3 regions of the Streptomyces sp. NPDC056486 genome follow, and region 1 is predicted to be linked to each of the others. Evidence: riboswitches for the same ligand, from Rfam matches in the RefSeq annotation. Region 1 holds a riboswitch; each other region holds the start of a gene.

The links. Region 1 has a riboswitch for cobalamin ahead of ACFQ7F_RS36315 (aldehyde dehydrogenase family protein). Riboswitches for the same ligand answer to the same signal wherever they lie in the genome.
Region 2: it holds a riboswitch for cobalamin, as region 1 does, so the genes downstream of both, ACFQ7F_RS40760 (ABC transporter substrate-binding protein) here and ACFQ7F_RS36315 (aldehyde dehydrogenase family protein) in region 1, are expected to answer to the same signal.
Region 3: it holds a riboswitch for cobalamin, as region 1 does, so the genes downstream of both, ACFQ7F_RS32015 (ABC transporter substrate-binding protein) here and ACFQ7F_RS36315 (aldehyde dehydrogenase family protein) in region 1, are expected to answer to the same signal.

The regions. Positions count from the first base shown of each region.
Region 1 covers NZ_JBHTSF010000142.1:16,584-22,570, forward strand. Annotated here, with positions in the region: gene aceA (isocitrate lyase) at 59-1,363, opposite strand; gene ACFQ7F_RS36310 (short-chain fatty acyl-CoA regulator family protein) at 1,731-3,149, shown strand; cobalamin riboswitch at 3,170-3,355, shown strand; partial or broken gene ACFQ7F_RS36315 (aldehyde dehydrogenase family protein) at 3,598-3,951, shown strand; partial or broken gene ACFQ7F_RS36320 (enoyl-CoA hydratase-related protein) at 3,983-4,573, shown strand; cobalamin riboswitch at 4,674-4,872, shown strand; gene ACFQ7F_RS36325 (energy-coupling factor ABC transporter permease) at 4,902-5,624, shown strand; gene ACFQ7F_RS36330 (energy-coupling factor ABC transporter substrate-binding protein) at 5,630-5,987, shown strand, end outside.
Region 2 covers NZ_JBHTSF010000196.1:6,082-12,068, forward strand. Annotated here, with positions in the region: gene ACFQ7F_RS40735 (nicotinate phosphoribosyltransferase) at 1-667, opposite strand, end outside; gene clpS (ATP-dependent Clp protease adapter ClpS) at 748-1,062, shown strand; gene ACFQ7F_RS40745 (DUF2017 domain-containing protein) at 1,074-1,670, shown strand; gene ACFQ7F_RS40750 (amino acid permease) at 2,061-3,536, shown strand; gene ACFQ7F_RS40755 (Mov34/MPN/PAD-1 family protein) at 3,620-4,042, shown strand; cobalamin riboswitch at 4,006-4,162, shown strand; gene ACFQ7F_RS40760 (ABC transporter substrate-binding protein) at 4,206-5,168, shown strand; gene ACFQ7F_RS40765 (FecCD family ABC transporter permease) at 5,408-5,987, shown strand, end outside.
Region 3 covers NZ_JBHTSF010000107.1:17,523-23,509, reverse strand. Annotated here, with positions in the region: gene ACFQ7F_RS32030 (haloacid dehalogenase-like hydrolase) at 133-1,275, opposite strand; gene ACFQ7F_RS32025 (helix-turn-helix domain-containing protein) at 1,470-2,342, shown strand; gene ACFQ7F_RS32020 (VOC family protein) at 2,348-2,800, shown strand; cobalamin riboswitch at 2,859-3,045, shown strand; gene ACFQ7F_RS32015 (ABC transporter substrate-binding protein) at 3,138-4,208, shown strand; gene ACFQ7F_RS32010 (FecCD family ABC transporter permease) at 4,277-5,314, shown strand; gene ACFQ7F_RS32005 (ABC transporter ATP-binding protein) at 5,323-5,987, shown strand, end outside.

The sequences.
Region 1 (5,987 bases):
GAACTGCGCGCTCAGCTCCCACCGGCCCGCGGGTGACAACGCAGAGCCAGCGAAGCGTCTAGTGGAACTGCTCCTCCTCGGTGGAACCGGACAGCGCAGTCGTGGAAGAGGCCGGATTGACGGCGGTGGACACCAGGTCGAAGTACCCGGTGCCGACCTCCCGCTGATGCTTCACGGCGGTGAAGCCCTGCGCTTGCGCGGCGAACTCGCGCTCCTGGAGGTCCACATAGGCGGTCATGCCGTGCTCGGCGTAGCCGCGGGCCAGGTCGAACATGCCGTGGTTGAGGGAGTGGAACCCGGCCAGGGTGATGAACTGGAAGCGGTAGCCCATCGCGCCGAGCTCGCGCTGGAACTTGGCGATCTGGTCGTCGTCCAGGGAGGCACGCCAGTTGAACGACGGCGAGCAGTTGTAGGCGAGCATCTGGTCGGGGTGCTCGGCGTGGATCGCCTCGGCGAACTCGCGGGCCTGGGCGAGGTCAGGGGTGCCGGTCTCGACCCAGATGAGGTCCGCGTACGGGGCGTAGGCGAGGCCGCGGGCGATGACGGGCTCCATGCCGTTCCGCACCCGGTAGAAGCCTTCAGCGGTGCGCTCGCCCGTGACGAACCGGGCGTCACGCTCGTCGACATCGCTGGTCAGCAGGTTCGCGGCGAGCGCGTCCGTACGTGCCACGATCAGCGTCGGCACATCGGCGATGTCGGCGGCAAGGCGGGCCGCGTTGAGGGTGCGGATGTGCTGGCCGGTGGGCACGAGGACCTTTCCGCCCAGGTGGCCGCACTTCTTCTCGGAGGCAAGCTGGTCCTCGTAGTGGATGCCCGCCGCACCCGCGGCGATCATCGCCTTGGTCAGTTCGAAGGCGTTGAGCGGACCGCCGAAGCCCGCCTCGGCGTCGGCGACGATCGGCGCGAGCCAGTCGGTGACGTCCTCACCGCCCTCGGCGGTGGCGATCTGGTCGGCGCGCAGCAGGGCGTTGTTGATCCGGCGGACCACCTGGGGAACCGAGTTGGCGGGGTAGAGCGACTGGTCGGGGTAGGTGTGCCCGGCCTGGTTGGCATCGGCGGCCACCTGCCAGCCGGACAGATAGATCGCCTGGAGACCGGCCTTGACCTGCTGGACGGCCTGACCGCCGGTCAGGGCGCCGAGCGCGTGGATGTAGTCCTGCTCGTGCAGCTGCCGCCACAGCCGCTCGGCCCCGCGCCGGGCGAGGGTGCTCTCCTCACGGACGCTGCCGGAGAGCCTGACCACGTCCTCGGCGGTGTAGGTGCGCTCGATGCCCTTCCAGCGGGAGTCGGTCGCCCACCGCTGAGCCAGCTCCTGGGCCGTTGCGGTCGTCGTCCCCGTTGTCGTCGTCCCTGCCTGTGCCATGACCGTCTCCTGAAGACTCGTGAACTATGCGAATGTCTGACACTGGGTGCCGGACGAGTTGAGGGTGCGGCCCGCCGATTCCGGGGTGAGCCATCCGAGCAATGCTGCCGAGCCGGGTGGAAGGGTCGGGATCGCCGACGTCAGGGCATTGAGCCGTACCCCGTTTCCGATCCGCCCGACGGAGTCCGGCGGGCCGCAGTACGACTCTGGCATCGGCACTCAGTGCCATCAAGCAGGGAAAGCTGCCAACTTCTGCGCATCTTCCGGCGCCGTATTGCCAACTCTGTTAATGCCTGCAGTCCCTTTCGCGTGGCTACCATCACGGGCAGTGCCGACGAGGGTGACCGTGACCGGACAGGAGCCATGGGTGAGCAAGACGTACGCGGGAGCACGGCTGCGGAGGCTGCGGGAGGAGCGCCGCATGAGCCAGGCCGATCTGGCCCGGACCCTGGCCATCTCGCCGAGCTATCTGAACCAGATGGAGCACGACTCCCGACCGCTGACCGTGCCCGTGCTGCTGCGGCTCACTGAGGCGTTCGGAGTCGACCCGGGCTTCTTCTCCGAGCGCGACACCAGCCGCTTGGTGGCGGACCTGCGGGACGCCCTCACCGGCGAGGTCCTGGCCGGCCGGGTGTCCGCGTCCGACCTCTCGGACCTGGCATCGCGCATGCCCGCCGTGGCAACGGTCCTGGTGGACCTGGGCCGAAGGAACCAGCACCTCACCGAACAGCTCTCCGAAGCCGCGGAGGGGCGGGGGCCGGGAACGGCGGCGCAGCCCCGCTCCGCGCACGAGGAGATCCGTGAGTTCTTCTACCGGCGCCAGAATTACCTGCACGACATCGATCTCGCCGCCGAACAGTTCGCCGCCGAGATCGGCATACGCCCCGGCGAGGTCGTGCGCGCCCTGTCCGCACGCCTCGCCGAGCGCCACGGGGTGCGCCTGGCCGCGGACGCCCACGAGCTCCTGCACCACTACGACCCGACGGCCCGGGTCCTGCACCTCTCCAACCGTCTTCGCCCCGGCCAGCAGGCGTTCCGGATGGCCACTCAGCTCGTGCTCCTCGAGTACGCCGACGAGGTGTCCGCCCTCGCGTCGGAGGACTTCGACCGAGAGGCCGCGGCCTGGCCGCTGGCCCGCATCGGGATCGCCAACCACTTCGCTGCCGCGCTGATCCTGCCCTACCGCCGTTTCCACGCGGCCGCGGAGGAGTTCCGCTACGACATCGAGCGTCTCACCGACCACTTCGGACTCGGCTACGAGACGATCTGCCACCGCCTCAGCACCCTGCAGCGGCCCCGGCTGCGCGGTGTGCCCTTCTCCTTCGTGCGGGTCGACCGGGCGGGCAACATGTCGAAGCGGCAGTCCGCCACCGCCTTCCACTTCTCCCGCGCGGGCGGCACCTGCCCGCTGTGGAACGTGTACGAGGCGTTCGCCGCGCCAGGGCGCATCCACGTCCAGGTGGCCTCCATGCCGGACGGACAGCGATTCCTGTGGACCGCCCGAGCGGTCACCCGGCACCGCGGCGGCTGGGGCGAGCCCGGCAAGACCTTCGCCATCGGCCTCGGCTGCGAGATCCGCCACGCCTCACGGCTCGTCTACTCCGACGGCCTCGACCTCGACAGCGCGTCATCCGCCGTGCCCATCGGCATGGGCTGCCGCCTCTGCGAACGCACGGACTGCCCCCAGCGGGCGGTGCCACCACTGGACCGCAGCCTGGCGATCGACGAGAACAGCAGCACCTTCGTGCCCTACCCCGTGGCCGGGAAGCGGGCGGGCGGCGAATGAGGGGGTGGACTTACTAGGACGTCCAACTATATCTTCGTGGCACAAGGTCCGCGGTGCAGGGAAGCCGGTGTGAAACCGGCACGGTCCCGCCACTGTGACCGGGGAGTGTGCTGCCATCCACACGCCACTGGCGAGGTCTGCCGGGAAGGCGGGCGCCGCGCGTAGATCCGGGAGTCAGGATACCGGCCGCGGAATGTTCCGTGTTGTCCACGAGGATGGAGCAGACACGCATGGCACCGGTCCGTACCCACGACCCTGGTGATCCGGCGGAGCGCGGTCAACTCGCCACGCGCTCATAGGACTTCGCGACCTCCGGTGGTCTTCCTCCACGCCTGACGGTCCCGACGTCCGCTGTCCCGCGGCTCGCACCGGCAGCGCACACACCCGTGCGCCCCGCCGGCGGCTCGCCGTGCCCTCCCCGGATCGCACCTGACGAGAGCAGGCACCCATGGTCCGTGAACTCACCCATTTCGTCGGCGGTAAGCACACCGTCGGCGCCTCCGGCCTCTTCGGCGACGTGTACGACCCCAACACCGGCACCGTCCAGGCCCGCGTACCGCTCGCCGACCGGGCCGACACCGAGACGGCGATCGCCGACGCGGTCAACGCGCAGCAGGAGTGGGGCCGTTGGAACCCGCAGCGGCGCGCCCGTGTCCTGCTGCGCTTCCTCCAACTCGTCGAGGCGGAGCGAGACTCCCTGGCGCGGATGCTTTCGGCCGAGCACGGCAAGACCGTGGCCGACGCGCACGGCGACCTTCAACGCGGCCTGGAGGTGGTGGAGTTCGCGGCCGGTATCCCGCACCACCCACCTGGCGCTCACCGGCGCGCGGATCGGCGCCGGCGATGCCCTGCTGTGCGGGCTCGCCGATCACTTCGTGCCCTCCGGCAACCTGCCCGGGTTCCTTGACGACCTCGCCACGCAGCCGGTCTGGGACGCCCTGGAGATGTACGTGCGCCAGCCACCGCCCGGCGACCTTGCCGGTCACCGGACCTGGATCGACGACTGCTACGGCGCCGACACCGCCGTGTTCGGTCAGCCCGAGATCAAACTGGGTGTCATCCCCGGCATCGGCGGCTCGCAGCGGCTGACCCGCGCGGTCGGCAAGGCCAAGGCCATGGAGATGTGCCTGACCGGCCGCACCATGGACGCCGAGGGAGCGGAGCGGGCCGGGCTCGTCTCCCGCGTGGTGCCCGCCGCTGAACTCGTCGGCGAGGCCCTCGCCGTCGCCGAGACCGTCGCGGGCATGTCCCTGCCCGTCGCGATGATGGCGAAGGAAGCGGTGTCCCGGGCCTTCGAGACGACTCTGGCGGAGGGCGTCCGCTTCGAACGCCGCCTTTTCCACGCCGTGTTCGCGACCGCGGACCAGAAGGAGGGCATGGCCGCCTTCGTCGACAAGCGACCGCCCGGCTTCACGCACTCCTGAGGCGCCCCGGCCGCGGTGCACAGGGGCTGACCAGGGGCGTACGCCCCTGGTCGGGTGCGCTCGCGTGCCACAGGTGCAGCCGTCCCACAAGTTGTCAGGAAACTCGGTTGCGCACTATGGTCACCACGCCTTGGTGAACGGGAAATCCGGTGTGATGCCGGTGCGGCCCTCGCCACTGTGATCGGGAAGTCCGGCTCCAGCCCTCGCGGCAGCCACTGGGTGCACACGCATCCGGGAAGGCGGAGTCCGGTCGGTATGACCCGTAAGCCAGGAGACCGGCCAAGGCGCGTTGTCCATCCACGAGGTGCTGGAGAGGGTCTGCTTAGCCATGCACATAGCCGAGGGTTTCCTCCCACCGGCGCACGCGATCGCCTGGGGCGTAGCGTCCGCGCCGTTCGTCGTCCACGGAGTCCGCTCCCTGACCCGTGAGGTCAAGGAGCACCCGGAGAGCACACTGCTCCTGGGCGCCTCCGGAGCCTTCACTTTTGTCCTTTCCGCCCTGAAAATCCCTTCCGTGACGGGCAGTTGTTCGCACCCGACGGGCACCGGGCTCGGCGCGATCCTGTTCCGGCCGCCGATCATGACGGTGCTCGGCACCATCACGCTGCTGTTCCAGGCCCTGCTGCTCGCCCATGGCGGGCTCACCACGCTCGGCGCCAATGTGTTCTCCATGGCGATCGTCGGGCCCTGGGCGGGATACGCCGTCTACCGGCTCCTGAAGCGGTTCGACGTGCCGCTCATGGTCGCCGTGTTCTTCGGCGCGTTCGTCGCCGACCTGTCCACGTACTGCGTCACCAGCGTCCAGCTGGCCCTGGCGTTCCCCGACCCGAGCAGCGGATTCATCGGCGCTCTGGGCAAGTTCGGCGGCATCTTCGCCGTCACGCAGATCCCCCTGGCCGTCAGTGAGGGACTGCTCACCGTCCTGGTGATGCGGCTGCTCGTGCAGTCGAGCAAGGGCGAGCTCACGCGGCTCGGCGTACTGCTGCAGGGCAAGCAGTCGACCGTGACCGCGACGAAGAAGACGGAGACAGGGACGGGGGCCGGCGCCTGATGAGCATGAGCCGGAACGCGAAGATCAACATGGTGCTCCTCGTCATCGTCGCCGCGCTCGCGGTACTGCCGGTGGCGCTCGGCCTCGGCGACGACGAGAAGGAACCGTTCACCGGGGCGGACGCCCAGGCCGAGACGGCGATCACCGAGATCAAGCCGGACTACGAGCCGTGGTTCTCGCCGCTGTACGAACCCCCCTCCGGGGAGATCGAGTCGGCGCTCTTCGCCCTGCAGGCGGCACTCGGCGCGGGCGTCCTCGCGTACTACTTCGGTCTGCGCAAGGGGCGCCGTCAGGGCGCGGAGATCGCACAGGCGCAGGAAACATCCGCGGAGCAGTCCACCGATGTGGAGGGCGCACGGCCCG
Region 2 (5,987 bases), on a different contig from region 1:
GGAAGGCGTCGCGTTCGTTGTCGTGAAGCAGGGTGAAGGCGTGGGCCGACGTGCCGACCGTGGGGATGTCGTAGCGGAACCCTGCCGCCAGGTCGGACGTGGTGGTGAAGCCGCCGACGTACGCGGCGCGCGATGCGGCGACGGCCGCCAGCTCGTGCGTACGCCGTGCGCCCATCTCGATCAGCGGGCGCTCCCCGGCGGCCGATGCCATCCGGGAGGCTGCGGCCGCGATCGCCGAGTCGTGGTTGAGGATGGAGAGGATCACCGTCTCCAGGAGCACGCACTCCGCGAAGGAGCCCTCGACGCGCAGGATGGGCGAGCCCGGGAAGTAGACCTCGCCCTCCGGGTAGCCCCAGATGTCGCCGCTGAAGCGGTAGGCCGCGAGCCACTCCAGGGTCGCCTCGTCGACGACCTGACGCTCGCGCAGGAATCCGATGACGTCGGCGTCGAAGCGGAAGTTCTCGACGGCGTCCAGGACCCGGCCGGTTCCGGCCACCACTCCATAGCGGCGCCCCTCGGGCAGTCTGCGCGTGAAGGCCTCGAAGACGGAGCGCCGATCGGCGGTGCCGGCCTTCAGCGCGGCCTGCAGCATCGTGAGCTCGTAGTGATCCGTGAAGAGCGCGGTCGACGGAACATCCACCGGCAGCCCAAGGTCCGCTGTGTTCATACGAAGGATGCTACCCCGCATCTCGTCACTCTGACGATTTCCTGAGCCCATTTGTGCGAGGCCCCCCTGCGAGTGGCAGCATGGGACAAGTGAGTACGGCTCCCGCAGAGATCACCCGCCCGGAATCGGACGAAGAAACCTTCGCCGTCCCGGAGCCGGATGTCCCATGGATCACGCTCGTCCATAACGACCCGGTCAACTTGATGAGTTACGTGGCCTATGTGTTCCAGTCCTACTTCGGGTACTCGAAGGAGAAGGCCACGAAGCTGATGATGGACGTGCACCAGAAGGGCCGAGCCGTCGTCTCCACCGGCTCCCGCGAGGAGATGGAGCGCGACGTACAGGCCATGCACGGGTACGGACTTTGGGCCACCCTCCAGCAGGACCGGAAGTAGCGACGCATCTGATGCCAGGACAATTCGAAGCCATCCCCGGGGGCGGCGCCGCCGTCGCGCTCGACGAGGTCGAGATCTCGATCATCCGCTCCCTCGCCGTGCAGCTCCTGGAGCTGATCGGCCCGGGCCCGGCCGAGGACGCCTCCGACGACCCCCTCGCGGAGCTGTTCGCGGAGGGCCCGAGCGAGCCGCCCACCGACCCGGTTCTCCAGCGGCTCCTGCCGGACGCCTACGGAGGTCCCGGCAGCGAGAAGGCCGATGAGGACGAACTGCGCGCGTACTCGTCGGAGTTCAGGCGCTTCACCGAGAACGACCTGCGGGCCAAGAAGCGCGACGACGCACTGGTGGTGATCCGCTCCCTCGACGCCATGACGTCGAAGGGTGAGGGCGGCGCCGTACTGAAGCTGTCCACCGACGAGTCGCAGCACTGGCTCGGCGCGCTCAACGACCTGCGCCTCGCGATCGGCGCCCGCCTCGAAGTGACCGACGAGGACGACACGGACCTGCTCTTCCAGCTGCCGGACTCCGATCCGCGCAAGCCGATGGTGATGGCGTATCTCTGGCTCGGCGGCCTGCAGGAGACGCTGGTGGGCACGCTCATCGGTTAGGCCATCGGTTGGGCCATCAGCCAGGCCATCGGTCAGCTCATCGACTTGGTCACACCCGCAAAGTCGGTGTATGTAGCAGCGGTTACCCCTCGTTCGCTCAGCGGACGCTCAAATCCGGATAACGATCGCGTCACTTCACTGCCCACCTTTGACGCGGTGGGGGAATTTTGTCCGCTTCTTCTCGTGACGTGAGCCACACGTGGCCGGGCCGATCACTGTTGCGACCGTGATAAATCTTCACGACCACTCGGTGACGCCACCCATGTCACGGGGTGGCGCTCGGGCCGGCAGACCGCCGGTAGCACTCCATCCATATCCGGGGGGATCAGGACCTGACCCGTGGCCATACGCAGACTGCGGGCACGGATCAGCGTGGAGAAAGGCGTCACCATGACCTCAGCGCAGGTCGAAGAGCATCACGACGGCAATGAGGCCGACGGCACGGGCGGTTCGCCCGGCTCGTCAGGCGAGGGTTATCAGCGCGGGCTAGGTGCCCGGCAGATCCAGATGATCGCGATCGGCGGTGCCATCGGCACCGGCCTGTTCCTCGGCGCGGGCAAGGCCATTCACAAGGCCGGTCCGAGCCTCATCCTGGCGTACGCCATCGCCGGCCTCGTCATCTTCTTCATCATGCGGGCCCTGGGCGAGCTGCTCATGTACCGCGCCGTGTCGGGCTCCTTCTCGGAGTACGCGCGTGAATTCATCGGCCCGTTCTTCGGGTACGTGACCGGCTGGACGTACTGGCTCTTCTGGGTCGTCACCGGCATCACAGAAGTAACGGCAGCGGCCCAGTACATGCAGTACTGGACACACGACTCCATTCCACAATGGGGTTACGCGCTGATCTTCACGGTCATCCTGTACGGCGCCAACCTGATCTCCGTGAAGCTCTTCGGTGAGCTCGAGTTCTGGTTCTCGATGGTCAAGGTCACCGCGATCATCGGCATGATCCTGATCTGCGCCGGCATCCTCACCATCGGCTTCTCCGACGCCGGTGACACCGCATCCGTCTCCCACCTGTGGGACCAGGGCGGCTTCTTCCCCAACGGCATCGGCTCCACGCTGATGACGCTGCAGATCGTGATGTTCGCCTTCCTCGCCGTCGAGCTCGTCGGCGTCACCGCGGGCGAGTCCAAGGACCCCAAGACCGTCCTGCCCAAGGCCATCAACACCGTGCCGTGGCGCATCGCCGTCTTCTACGTCGGCGCGCTCATCATGATCCTCTCGGTCGTGCCGTGGACGGAGTTCGTGCCGGGCGTCTCGCCGTTCGTCGCCGCCTTCGACAAGATGGGCCTCGGCGTCGGCGCTGCGATCGTCAACTTCGTCGTCCTGACGGCCGCGCTCTCCTCCTGCAACTCCGGCATGTACTCCACCGGCCGCATGCTGCGCGACCTGGCGATGAACGGCCAGGGCCCGAAGTTCTTCACCAAGCTCACGAAGAACGGCCTGCCCCTGGTCGGCACGACCTTCTCCGCCGCGCTGATGCTGGTCGGCGTCTGGATCAACTACCAGTGGCCGGGCGAGGCGTTCAACTACGTCGTCTCCTTCGCGACCATCTCCGGCATGTGGGCCTGGATCATGATCCTGGTCTGCCAGATCAAGTACCGCCGCAAGGCCGACCGCGGCGAGCTGCCGCAGTCCACCTTCCGGGCGCCGGGCGCCCCGTACACGAGCTGGTTCGCGCTCGCCTTCATCGCGATGGTGATCGTGATGATGGGCGTCGACAAGGACGCGCGGATCTCGCTCTACGCGGCCCCCGTCTGGGCCCTGATCCTGGGCGTCGGCTACCTGATCATGCAGAAGCGCAACGACTCGCAGTCGACGGGCGGCGGCGAGGCCGAGCCGCAGGACACGGTGAAGAAGTAGCGCCGTAACGCCTGATCCCAGCATGTGGGCCTGTCCGTACCACTCTTCGGTACGGACAGGCCCTTCTGTTTATCCTGGCTGCCATGCTGACCCTCACCCAGGCCCTTCACGACCAGATCGTCGCGCACGCGCGCCAGGACCACCCCGACGAGGCCTGCGGTGTGGTCGCGGGCCCGGAGGGCACCGGCCGCCCCGAGCGCTTCATCCCGATGCTGAACGCGGCCCGCTCGCCCACGTTCTACGAGTTCGACTCGACCGACCTCCTCAAGCTCTACCGCGAGATGGACGACCGCGACGAGGAGCCGGTGATCGTCTACCACTCGCACACGGCGACCGAGGCGTACCCCTCGCGCACGGACATCACGTACGCCAACGAACCGGGCGCCCACTACGTCCTGGTCTCCACGGCCGACGCCGACGACGCGGGCGACTTCCAGTTCCGCTCCTACCGGATCGTGGACGGCGAGGTCACCGAAGAAGAGGTGAAGGTCGTCCAGGCATACTGAGCTCACCTTTGAGGCGGCAGGACCCAGGAAGCCGGTGCGAATCCGGCACGGTCCCGCCACTGTGACCCCACCCTTCGCGGGCGGGGCAGTCAGGAACTGACCTGCCGCCTTCTTCTCCCACGACGCAGGGGACGCGGAATCCCCTGGAGGAGGCAGCTCAGCCATGTCCCGCCCCATACGCCTGCTCGCGGCCACCGCCCTGCTCGTCCCGCTCGCCGCCTGCTCGTCCGCCGCGGACTCCGCTTCGGACAAGCCCGCCGCGACGGCAGCAGGCTTCCCGTACACGGTCACGAACTGCGGCGTGAAGACGACGTACGACGCACCGCCGAAGCGCGCCGTGACGATGAACCAGCACGCGACGGAAGTGATGCTGGAGCTGGGCCTGAAGGACCACCTGGCCGGAACGGCGTACCTGGACGACAAGGTCCTGCCGAAGTACGCGAAGGCGTACGCGGACATCCCGGTCCTGGCCAAGGAGTACCCCTCGTACGAGAAGCTCCTGGCCTCCGACCCCGACTTCGTCTACGGCGGCTACGCGAGCGCCTTCCTGGCGGGCGAGGGCCGCAGCCGCGCGGCCCTGGCGAAGTCCGGCATCGAGAGCCGCCTGGACGTCGAGGCCTGCGCGAAGCGGGCGGTATCGATGGACGACGTCTACCGCGAGGTGCGGGAGGTCGGTTCCACCTTCGGGGTACGGGCGCGCGCCGACCGGTGGGTGAGCGGCGCCGAACGCGAACTGACCGCCGCGGCGAAGAAGTCGAAGGACCGCGAGCCCGTCCCTGTCTTCGTCTACGACAGCGGCGACAAGACCGCGTTCACGGCGGGCGGCCGGGGCATCGGCAACGACATCATCGAACGGGCGGGCGGCCGCAACGTCTTCGCCGACCTGGACAAGTCCTTCGGCGACGCGTCCTGGGAATCGGTGGTCGACCGCAAGCCCGAGACGATCGTGATCCTCGACTACGGCGGCACGACGGTCGCCCAGAAGAAGAAGCGCCTCCTGGACGACCCGGTCCTGGCAGACGTCCCCGCCATCAAGCACAAGCGCTTCGCGGTCCTGCCGCTTTCGGACGCGGTGGTGGGGGTACGGGCACCGGCGGCGGTGAGCAAGCTGGCGGACCAGCTGTGAAGAGGCTTTTCCAGCCGGGCGCCCGATCGCTCGGGCTCGCGCGGAGACGATTCCAGCCCACCAGGCGACAACTCGACCCGGCTCCGGCACCCACCCACCCCGCGCCATCACCCACCCACCCCGCCCCGGCATCTACTCAGCCCGTCCGGCGTTTGAGGACGAACTCGGCGAAGCCGGTGATCGACGGCAACCAGTCCGGGGGCCCGGGGGCGGAGCCTCCCCACGCGGCGGAGCCGCAAATGTCACAGCCGGGAAGGGGCGGGATTGGGGAGAGCCCCGCCAGGGCCGCACGGACCCGCAGACGACTGGGCTACGCGACAGTCGTCGCGGCACTCTGCACCGCCCTCGCGGTCGCGATCGTCGCAGGCCTCGCCCTGGGCTCCGTCCGGATCCCGGCGCCCGAGGTCCTGGAAATCCTCACGGGGAGGGCAGACCCCTCCCCGTTCCGTACGATCGTCCTGGACGTAAGACTCCCCAGGGTCCTGCTCGGCGCAGCCGTAGGCGCGGGCCTGGCAGTCATCGGCACAGTCCTCCAGGCCCTGGTGAGAAACCCCCTGGCCGACCCCTTCCTCCTCGGCGTCTCGTCCGGCGCCTCCGCAGGAGCCGTCGCCGTCATCGTCCTCGGCAGCGCCTTCGGCGTGGGCGCGGGCCTGGCCACCACCGTCACCATCCCGGCCGCCGCCTTCGCGGGCGCCCTGCTCTCCCTGCTCGTCGTCTACACCCTGGCGAGGTCGGGAGGCGGCGGCTTCGCCACGGGCCGCCTGATTCTGGCGGGCGTGGCCGTCTCGTACATCCTCTCGGCCCTGACCAGCCTGATCC
Region 3 (5,987 bases), on a different contig from region 1:
CTATGCGCCGGGGTCGCCCGGTACGACGCTTCCGCCGGGCGGGCAGCACGGCACCACCCGCACCACCCGGCGGAAGCGACTCAGAGGTACCCGGGGCGGCTGGACGTCCCTTGGGCCACTGGTGGGCGACAACTAGCGGATCTCGTCCGGGACCACCGTCAGCCACCGCTTGTCCGCGGTCACCTTCTGGCCGAGCTCCCGCTGCCGGTCGGCGTTCTTCTGCTTCATCTCGTTCAACTGCTTCATGTACGAGTCCTTGCGGTTGACCCAGACCCGCGCCCCGCCGTGCGCCACGTCCGCCGAGTGGAACAGCATCGGGCCGTCGCTCACCGGGGTGTCGCCCGCCGCGAGGATGGGCTTCTTCCACTCGTCGATGTACGTGCTGATGGCCGCGGGCTTGCCCTGGTACCAGGTCAGCGGCGCCCACAGGTTCGGCGTCAGCTCGCGCTTGGCGAGCTTCTTCTCGTCGAAGCGGCCCTCCGCGATCTCCTTGCGGGAGCTGGTGAGCTCGCCGGTCTTGCGGTCCTTGAGCTGCAGGCCTACGCCGATGACGTTCTCGGGCTTCACGTTGTAGCCGTACTTGGGGTCGGCCAGGACCATCCGCACCAGGTCCTCGCTGGCCGCGCTGACGACGTACACCTCGATGCCGTGCCCTTGCAGCGAGTTGTAGAGCTCCTTCATGCCGGTGAAGAACTCGGGCTTCTTGACCTCGGTCTTCGTCAGCTTCCCGTCCGCGTAGTACTCGGCGGGGATGGGCTTGTCATAGGCGAGGAGCTCGTCGACGTACCCCTTGAGCTCCTTGAGCGTGAAACCGGAGAAGATCTGAGCGGCCCACGGATAGGAGACCTGGTCGTCGATGTCGCAGAGCCGGAGGTAGTAGCTGTAGAGGCTCTCCTTGTGCTTCGCCGTGTCCTTGAACGGGATGATCTTCAGCGACGGGTCCATCGACTTGCGGGTGAGGACCCCCTTCATCTCCAGGAAGGGCAGGAGGGACTCCTCCAGGTCGTTGCGGTACGTCGTGTTGTCCGCGTCGAAGACGGCGTACGCGCCCTTGTGCTCGTTCTTCGCGATGACCTTGCCCAGCTTCTTCGCGACCGGCTTGGGCCAGTGCTTCAGCTCGGCCGTGGCCTTGGAGCTCTTCGCGGCGGTTCTCGCCGAGGCGTCGGCGGCCGTCGCGTCCGTGCTCGGCCAGAGAGCCGTCCCCGCGAGAACGGCCGCGGTGAGCGCGCCCGCCGTGCCGAGTACGGCCAGCTTGCCCTTTGCCTTTACTGCCATGGTTCTGTGCCCCCTGAGAGCGGTCTGCGCCCCGTCCGGAGCGGCGGGTCATCGTATGGGGTGGGGCAGCGGATTCCCATGATCGACATCACCGGACGGAACGGGCATGAGAGGGCCGTGGGCGGGTAGTGGCATCGGACGCCCAAAGGCGTTCGGGGCTGCTCCGGAGCGGCGCTCATCGCATACTGGTGAGCATGGAGACCGTCTCCCGTGAGTTCGTACGGGCCGCTCCGCGGCTCGACGACATGGTGGTGTCCGCCGTCGGCTACCGCACGGCGGGGGAGCGGCCCGGCCTGCACCGCGGCCTGCCGTCCCCATATCTGACGCTGATCTTCTCGCTGGACGGCCCCGTCGCCACCGGCCTCAGTCCCGAGCAGGCGGTCGGCCCCGACGCCATCCGCACGGACATCGTCCTGGGCGGCCTGCACCAGTCCCCGGCATACATCGCCAGGCCCGAGCACGAGGCGGGCATCCAGCTCGCCGTGCATCCGCTCGCCGCCCGCGCCCTGTTCGGCGTACCGGCCTCGGCGCTGACCGGCGAGCTGGTGACGTCCGGCGCGGAGGTGATGGGGCGCCGCGCCGTCGACGTACGGGAGCTGCTGTGCGAGCAGGGCAACTGGGAGGAGCGATTCGCCTCCCTGTCCGGCTACCTGCGGCAGCGCGTGGCCGACGCAGACGCCGACGTGGACGGAGTCGTACGGCCCGAGGTCGCCGAAGCCTGGGCCTGGCTTGCCCGGCACCGGGGCGTCGGCACCCTGCGCGGCCTCTCCCGGCACGTGGCGCTCAGCGAACGCCGCCTGACCACGCTCTTTCGCGCGGAGACGGGCCTGAGCCCCAAGCAGGCGGGCCGCCTGATGCGCTTCCAGCGCGCCCGCAACGCCGTCGTACGCCCTGTCGCGTCGGGCGGCGCCCCCGACCTGGCCCGCGTCGCCGCCGACTGCGGCTACTACGACCACTCCCACCTGGTGCGGGACTTCCGGCAGTACACCGGGGTGAGTCCCAGCGGCTGGCTGGCCGAAGAGTGCCGGAATATCCAAGCCGGGAGCCATGGCGGGGGCGAAGAGTAGGACGCATGGACACCAACGAGAAGCAGCAGCCTGAGCCTCAGTCCGCCTCCGCCGGGCGCGCCCCCGATGTCTGGCCGTCGCTCCAGGCGAACGACGCCCCCGCCCTGATCGACTTCCTGGTCGGCACGGTCGGCTTCCTGCGTACCGCCGTCTACAAGGACGGCGACCGCGTGGCCCACGCCGAGCTCGACTGGCCCGAGGGCGGCGCCGTCATGCTGGGCTCGTACGACGAGAAGTCCCAGGACTGGTGCCTGAAGCCGGGCACCTTCGGCGCGTACGTCGTCACCGACCACGTCGACGACCTCTACGAGCGGCTCAGCGCCGCCGGAGTCAAGATCATCCGTGAGATCGAGGACCAGCCGTACGGCAGCCGGGAGTTCGCGATCGCCGACCCCGAGGGCAACAAGTGGTCCTTCGGCACCTACCGCGGCGCACCGAGGCCCGACGGGGCGTCCTGACCAGAGGTTCTGGCCAGGCGTCCTGACCAGGCGTTCTGAGGGGCGTCCTGACCTCGCGTGATAGCTTGCGGACGCCAGTCGACCCACACCAGGGCCAGGGAATCCGGTGCGAATCCGGAACTGACGCGCAGCGGTGAGGGGGAACGGGCGGGGCCACGGCCACTGGGCGTCCACGGACGCCTGGGAAGGCGCCCCGGCCGGCCGATCCCCGAGTCCGAAGACCTGCTGGCGCCTTCGCCCGCGCACCGAGCGGCGGAGGTGACGAAGCAGGCCAGGCTCCGCGTATGAGCCGTGAGACTCAAGGGATCGTGTGTCCTCCACAGCCCGTCGCGTACGTATACCCGTTCTTCTACCCGTCCTTCGCAGCACAGCCCGTCGCGTACGTACGCCCGTCCTCCTCAGCGCGGCCCTGGTCGTCACCCTGACCTCCTGCGGCGGCTCGCCGGACCCCTCCGCCACGTCCACCGCGGGCAAGAAGGCCGACGGCTATCCACTGACCCTGACCTCCTGCGGCAAGAAGGCGGAGATCAAGGCGCCGCCGCAGCGGGCGGTCTCCCTCGACCAGGGCTCCACCGAGATCCTGCTCTCCCTCGGTCTCGCGGACCGCATGGTCGGCACCGGGACCTGGACGGACCCGGTGCTCAAGGGCCTGGCGAAGGACAACGCCAAGGTGCCCCGGATCGCCGACAGCTACCCCTCCTTCGAGAAGGTCCTCGCCAAGGAGCCGGACTTCGTCACCGCGTCCTTCCTCGCGACGGTCAGCAAGGGCGGCGTCGCCGACCGCGCCAAGTTCGCGGAACTCGGCGTACCCGCCTATGTCTCGCCGTCCGACTGCGCGGGCAAGGACAACAGCGGCGACGGTGACGGCAAGCGGGTCAAGACGCTGACCATGGACACGGTGTACGGCGAGGTGCGGGACCTGGCCAGGGCCTTCGGGGTCCAGAAGCGCGGCGAGCGCCTGGTCGCGGAGCTCAAGGGCCGGGTGGCGAAGGCCACGAAGAAGATCGACGCGTCCGATACTTCGCTCCTCTACTGGTTCGCCAACTCCGACGCCCCCTACATCGCGGGTTGCTGCGGAGCGCCGGGCATCATCACCCGCGAGCTCGGCGTGAAGAACGTCTTCGACGACACCCGCGAGGAGTGGCCCCAGATCAACTGGGAGACGGTGGCGGACCGCGACCCGGACGCCCTGGTCATCGGCGACCTCACCCGCAAGTCGCAGACGGCCGAGAGCGCGAAGAAGAAGATCGAGTTCCTGGAGTCCAATCCGGTCACCAAGAACCTGACCGCCGTGAAGAAGAAGCGGTACGTGCTGCTGAGCGGCCAGGCCATGAACCCGACGATCCGCACGGTGGACGGTGTGGAACAAGTCGCCGACGCGTTGCGCGAGTTCGGGCTCGACAAGTGAGGGGAGGCGCCGGTGCTGGTGCTGGTGCTGGTGCTGGTGCCGGTGTCGGCGCCCGTGCCCGTGCCCGTATCGGTTCCGGTGTCGGCGTCGCGGGCGGCCTGCGCCAGATCCTGCTCTGGACGACGGGGCTCGCCGCCCTCGCACTCTCCGTGGCGGTGGCCGTCACGATCGGCCCCGCCGACATCTCCGTACCGGACGTGTGGTCGGCGGTGGCGGCCCACCTCGGCTGGGGCGAGGCGAAGCTGACGCCCATCCGGGACGGCATCGTCTGGAACCTGCGCATGCCGCGCACGCTCCTCGCGGCGGTCTGCGGCGCGGGCCTCGCGGTGTGCGGAACGGTCCTCCAGTCCCTCCTGCGCAACCCGCTCGCCGACCCCTTCGTGCTCGGCGTCTCCTCGGGCGCTTCCACGGGGGCGGTCGCGATCGTCGTACTCGGAGTCGGCGGGGGAGTGGTGTCGATCTCGGCGGGTGCCTTCGTGGGGGCCCTCTGCTCGTTCGCCCTCGTGCTGCTGCTCAGCCACACCCTGGGCGGGAGCGCCGACAGGGTGGTGCTTTCCGGCGTTGCGGCGATGCAACTCTTCTCCGCGCTCACCTCGTTCGTGATCCTGACTGCGGGCGATGCGGAGACGACACGGGGTGTCCTGTTCTGGCTGCTCGGTTCGTTGAGCGGCGTCGGCTGGACGGACGTCTGGCTGTGCGGGGCGATCCTTCTCGTCGCGCTCGTCATCTGCCTGGCGCATGCCCGCACCCTGGACGCGTTCGTGTTCGGCCAGGACGCGGCGGCGACGCTGGGAGTCCACGTGGCCCGCACCCGCCTCCTGCTGCTCTCCGTCACGGCCCTCCTCACGGCGGCGCTGGTCAGCAGCGCGGGCGCCATCGGCTTCGTGGGCCTGGTCCTGCCGCACGCGGCCCGCGCCCTGGTCGGCTCGGGGCACGCGCGCCTGCTCCCGGTCACGGCGCTCGCGGGCGCGGTGTTCCTGGTGTGGGTGGACACGCTGGCCCGTACGGTCCTGGACCCGCAGGAGGTCCCGGTGGGCGTGGTGACGTCCCTGATCGGCGTCCCGGCATTCGTCCTGGTCCTCTACCGCACGCGAAAGACGACGTGACCGACGACATGACCGACGGTGTGATCCCGCACGCTGCTGCCCCCGGCCTGCGGGCCGACCGGGTGACCAGAACGGCGGGCGGCCACCTCATCATCGACGGAGTGACCCTGGCGCCGCCCCCCGGAGCCACGGTCGGCCTGCTCGGCCCCAACGGCTCGGGCAAGTCCACCCTCCTGCGCATCCTGGCGGGCGTCCTGGCCCCGGCATCGGGAGCGGTCACGCTGGACGGCCGTCCGCTGCGGGACGTGGGCCGCCGCACGGTGGCACGCAGGGTGGCGGTGGTGGACCAGGACGCCACCACGCAGGTCGAGTTGTCGGTCGAGGACGTCGTACGCCTGGGCCGCATCCCGCACCGCAGGCCGTGGTCCCCCTCGACTCCCCAGGACGACGAGGCGGTTCGCGAGGCCCTGACCCGCACAGGCCTTTCCGACCGGGCAGGCCAGTCCTGGCACACCCTCTCCGGCGGCGAACGCCAACGGGTCCAGATAGCCAGGGCATTGGCCCAGGCCCCCCAGGAACTCCTCCTGGACGAACCGACCAACCACCTGGACATCCAACATCAGCTGGACATCCTGTCCCTGGTGGCCGACCTCCCCCTGACCAGCGTGATCGCCCTGCACGACCTGAACCTGGCCGCCATGTTCTGCGACCACGTGCTGGTCCTGCGCGAAGG